Regions from separate parts of the Lysobacter stagni genome, predicted to be linked through region 2. Evidence: predicted binding sites of a transcription regulator. Region 2 holds the regulator's gene; the other holds the start of a gene.

Region 1 (2,392 bases), 110 kb from region 2:
GCCAGCTTCACTTCCTTGCCGCTGCGCACGTGGAAGGCCTTCATGCCGGCGCTGAACTGGCCCGAGCACACGCGCATGAACGCCACGCGGTCGCGGTGCTGCGGGTCCATGTTGGCCTGGATCTTGAACACGAAGCCGGTGAGCTTGGGCTCGTACGCGCCGACTTCGCGGCCGGTGGTCGCACGCGGCTTGGGCGCGGGCGCATGCTCGACGAAGAAGTCCAGCAGCAGCTGCACGCCGAAGTTGTTGACCGCCGAGCCAAAGAACACCGGGGTCTGCTCGCCGGACAGGTACCTGGCCAGGTCGAACGGGTGCGAAGCGCCTTCCACCAGCTCCAGCTCGTCGCGCAGCTCCTGCAGCATCTGCGTGCCGATGCGCGCTTCCAGTGCCGGATCGTCGATGGACGCAAAGATGGTCGAATCCTGGCGCGTGAAGTTGCGGCCCTGTTCGTACAGGTGGACCTCGCCGGTCACCAGGTGGACCACGCCCTTCAGGCGCTGGCCCATGCCGATCGGCCAAGTGATGGGCGCGCACTGGATCTTCAGCACGCTCTCCACTTCGTCCAGCAGGTCGATCGGGTTCTTGCCCTCGCGGTCGAGCTTGTTGATGAAGGTCATGATCGGCGTGTCGCGCAGCCGGCACACCTCCATCAGCTTGATCGTGCGCTCTTCCACGCCCTTGGCCACGTCGATGACCATCAGCGCCGAGTCCACCGCGGTGAGCACGCGGTAGGTGTCCTCGCCGAAGTCGGCGTGGCCCGGCGTGTCGAGCAGGTTGACGATGCGGTCCTCGTAGGGGAACTGCATCACCGAGCTGGTCACCGAGATGCCGCGCTCCTTTTCCAGTGCCATCCAGTCGGACGTCGCATGGCGCGCGGCCTTGCGGCCCTTGACCGAGCCGGCCATCTGGATCGCACCGCCGAACAGCAGCAGCTTTTCGGTGAGCGTGGTCTTGCCCGCGTCGGGGTGCGAGATGATCGCGAACGTGCGGCGGCGGGCGGCTTCGAGGGAAACGTCGGACATGGCAACGGCGGGCGCGGATGGGCCGGAAAGCTGGTCCGCGGATCGGGAAGCGGGAAGGGCCGCGATTATACGTGTGTGGGCCCGGTCGCCTTCGCGCCGCCGCCGCGCGAGGCCGGGCCGGGCGGCGTCCGCCCCCTGAATCCCAAACTGTGCGCCACTTGGCAGTTCGCCCGTTTCCCCCGTTCATACCCCTAAAGAGACGGCCGACGCGGCCGCTACCTGCCCTGAATGTCCGGTCTTGCAGCAGGGGGCGGTGTGCGCATTGTCATTGTGGGTGAGGATGCCGGCCGCGCCGGCGAGTTCGAGGAATCGCTGAGCTATTTCGACCTGGGCTGGGACGTGCACTGGCTGGCCGAGGCCGATGCCGCGCTGTCGCTGACCGAAGTCGACGTCATCCTGTGCGGCCTGCGCGTGGGCGCGGTGCCCGGAACGGCGCTGCTCGGGCAGATGTCCAGCATGCATCCGGAGGCGGTGCGCATCCTCCTGCTCGACCAGGACCAGGACAGTTCCCAGCTCCAGGGCCTGGACTGCGCCCATCGCCTGCTGTCGCGTCCGCTCGACGCGGGCGAGCTGATCGAAGCCGTCGACAGCGTCGCCGAGCTGCGCCAGGTGCTGGGCAGCGAGGAGCTGAAGCAGGCCGTGGGCCGGATCGGCTCGCTGCCGCCGCCGCCGCGCCTCTACCTGGAACTGTCGCGCCTGCTGCGCGATCCCGATGCCAGCAATGCCGCCATCGCGCAGATGCTGTCGCAGGACCCGGCGATCGTGGCCAAGGTGCTGCGCCTGTGCAATTCGGCGTACTTCTCCGGCGGTCGCGAAATCACCGATATCCGGGCTGCGGTCACGCGCCTGGGCCACCAGACGTTGCTGCGCCTGGTGCTGGCCAGCGAAGCCTTTGGTCCGACGCAACTGGCCGGCAAGGAGCGCGAAGCGATCCAGGACCGCGCCCTGCGCACCTCGCGCCTCGCGCGCCGCCTGCTGGCGGGGCCGAGTGCGGAACTGGCCGCGACGGCCGGCCTGCTGGCCGAAGTGGGCAAGCTGCTGCCGGGCGTCTCGAACGGAACGGAAGGTTCGACCGGACCGCATTACGCCGAGGCCGGCGCCTACCTGCTCGGCCTGTGGGGCTTGCCGATGCCGATCGTCGAGGGCGTGGCGTTCCAGCATCGCCCGGGTCGCCTGAAGGCCAGTGGCTTCTGGGTTGCGGGCGCGGTGCACGTCGCCTCGTCGCTGGTCGCCGGCACGCCGGTGGACGAGGCCTACCTGCGCAACGTCAACGTCATCGATCGCCTGCCGCAATGGCGCGATCTGGTCGAGCCGGCGGCGGCCGAAGCGGCCTGAGGTTCAGATGCACGACGCCGCGCCCTGCAGGGTGC
Region 2 (2,392 bases):
CTCTCCGGACGCTGCGAACTGCAGGACACGCTGCTGGAAGGCCCGCGCGGCCTGTGGGTGGTGCCGGCCGCATCGGGCAAGCGCCACATGACCGAACTGCTGCCGCAGCAGCACGTCGGCCTGGTGCACGCCTTCTGCCAGCTCGACCTGCCGCTGGACGCGATGGTGGTGGACAACGCCGCCGGCATCTCCGACAGCGTGCTGACCTTCTGCCAGGCCGCGCAGGACGTGATCGTGGTGGTCTGCGACGAACCGGCCTCGGTGACCGACGCCTACGCGCTGATCAAGGTCCTCAGCCGCGAGCGCGGCGTGACGCGCGTGCAGGTGCTGGCCAACCAGGTCAACAACGCCGTCGAAGGCAAGCAGCTGTTCGAGAAGCTCGAACGCGTCAGCGCCCGCTTCCTCGACGTGACCCTGCATTACATGGGCGCGATCCCGCGCGACGAATGGCTGCGCCGCGCGATCCAGCGCCAGGAAGCCGTCGTCGAAGCGTTCCCGGGTTGCCCGTCGGCACTGGCCTTCCGCGACATCGCACGCCGCGCCAGCAGCTGGCAGTCGCCGACCGGTCCGCGCGGGGGCGTCGAATTCTTCATGGAACGCCTCGTCGCGCACAGCGCGGGCGGCGCGGCCCACGCGAACGATCCATTGAGGAGCGCCGTCGCATGAACGCCGCCGCCCAGTACCGCGCCACCCAGCGCGCGGCCGATACCTTCAACGCCACCGAGATCGTCGAGCGCCATGGCGAACTGGTGCGACGTATCGCGCACCACCTCGCCGCGCGCCTGCCGGCCAGTGTGGAGATCGACGACCTCATCCAGGCCGGCATGCTCGGCCTGATCGACGCGGCACGCAATTTCCAGGCCGACCAGGGCGCCGCGTTCGAAACCTACGCATCCATCCGCATCCGCGGCGCGATGATCGACGAAATCCGTCGTGGCGACTGGGTGCCGCGCTCGGTGCACCGGCGCTATCGCGACGTCGTCGCGGCCACGCGCGAGGTGGAACAGCGCACCGGCCGCGCCGCGACGTCGCAGGAAGTCGCCGGCGCGCTCAACGTGCCGCTGGACGAGTACCACCGCATGCTCGAGGACGCCGCGCGCGGCCAGCTCATCAGCCTGGAAGCGCACCTGGACGAGCACGATGGCGAACCGCACCTGGCCTCGCACGCCGGCACCACGCCCGCGCGCGAGTTCGAGCAGGGCGAGTTCCGTGAAGCGTTGGGCGAAGCGATTTCCAACCTGCCCGAACGCGAACAGCTGGTGCTGTCGCTGTACTACGAGCAGGAACTGAACCTGCGCGAGATCGGCGCGGTGCTCAACGTCAGCGAATCGCGCGTGTGCCAGATCCACGGCCAGGCGATGTTGCGCCTGCGTTCGCGACTGGGCGAATGGCGCGGCGCGCATGAGGACGATGAGGACGATGGGTATTGAATCCGCCTCCACCGGCCGGCCCGTTCCTCCTTCGACTTCGGCGCTTCGCGCCTACGCTCAGGACGAACGGGATCGCTCCAACGTTCGTCCTGAGCGTAGGGCCGCAGGCCCGAAGTCGAAGGACCGAAGTCGAAGGACCGGCGCATCACGTAACCGATCAGCACTGAATTTCTTCCGCACTTTTCTCCGCTGTAACAGAGCCACGCCCACATGGACAAGAACATCCGCATCCTCATCGTCGACGACTTCTCGACCATGCGACGCATCGTCAAGAACCTGCTCAACGACCTGGGCTTCCACAACACCGCCGAGGCCGACGACGGCAGCACCGCGCTGATCGAGCTGAAGAAGGCGCCGTTCGACCTGGTCGTCACCGACTGGAACATGCCCGGCATGCCCGGCATCGATCTGCTCAAGGCGATCCGCGCCGATGCGTCGCTGGCGAAGATCCCGGTGCTGATGGTGACCGCCGAGGCCAAGCGCGAGCAGATCATCGAAGCCGCGCAGGCCGGCGTGAACGGTTACGTCATCAAGCCCTTCACCGCGGCGACGCTGGAAGACAAGCTCAACAAGGTGTTCGAGCGCATGGGAGCGGCGGCGTGACCGACGCGTCCTGCGGGAAAGCTTTCCCGGACGACCGGCAGGCCGTGATCGCACGTCTGCACGCAGCGCTGTGGGCGCTGGAACACGACGACCTGGCCGGCTGGCGCACGAATGTCGATGCGCTCATCCAGTGGCGCAGCCAACCCCTGGTGCAGGGTCTGGCACGCCTTGCGCGCGAGCTGGAGAACGCGCTGGGCGACGGTGGCATCGCCTCCACCGGCTCGCTGCCGGAAGCCTGTGCGCGACTGGAACACGTCGTCCACGTGAGCGAGGAAGCAAGCCATCGCACGCTGGACCTGATCCAGGAATGCGGCGTGCTGCTGGGCACCTTGCCGGACGCCGCCGCCGACGAGCAGGCG

The links. Region 2 encodes FliA, which starts transcription of late flagellar genes. Its sites were predicted from a motif close to TAAAGTTTNNCNNNCNNNGGCCGATAA; they were not measured.
Region 1: QLQ15_RS00165 (HDOD domain-containing protein) is a predicted target of FliA. The motif match lies at 1,215-1,241, and genes of this name have one in related genera.

The regions. Positions count from the first base shown of each region.
Region 1 is NZ_JASGBI010000001.1:36,588-38,979, reverse strand. Features, by position in the region: gene QLQ15_RS00170 (peptide chain release factor 3) at 1-1,022, opposite strand, end outside; gene QLQ15_RS00165 (HDOD domain-containing protein) at 1,278-2,357, shown strand.
Region 2 is NZ_JASGBI010000001.1:147,845-150,236, forward strand. Features, by position in the region: gene QLQ15_RS00675 (MinD/ParA family protein) at 1-666, shown strand, start outside; gene QLQ15_RS00680 (RNA polymerase sigma factor FliA) at 663-1,430, shown strand; gene cheY (chemotaxis response regulator CheY) at 1,641-2,033, shown strand; gene QLQ15_RS00690 (protein phosphatase CheZ) at 2,030-2,392, shown strand, end outside.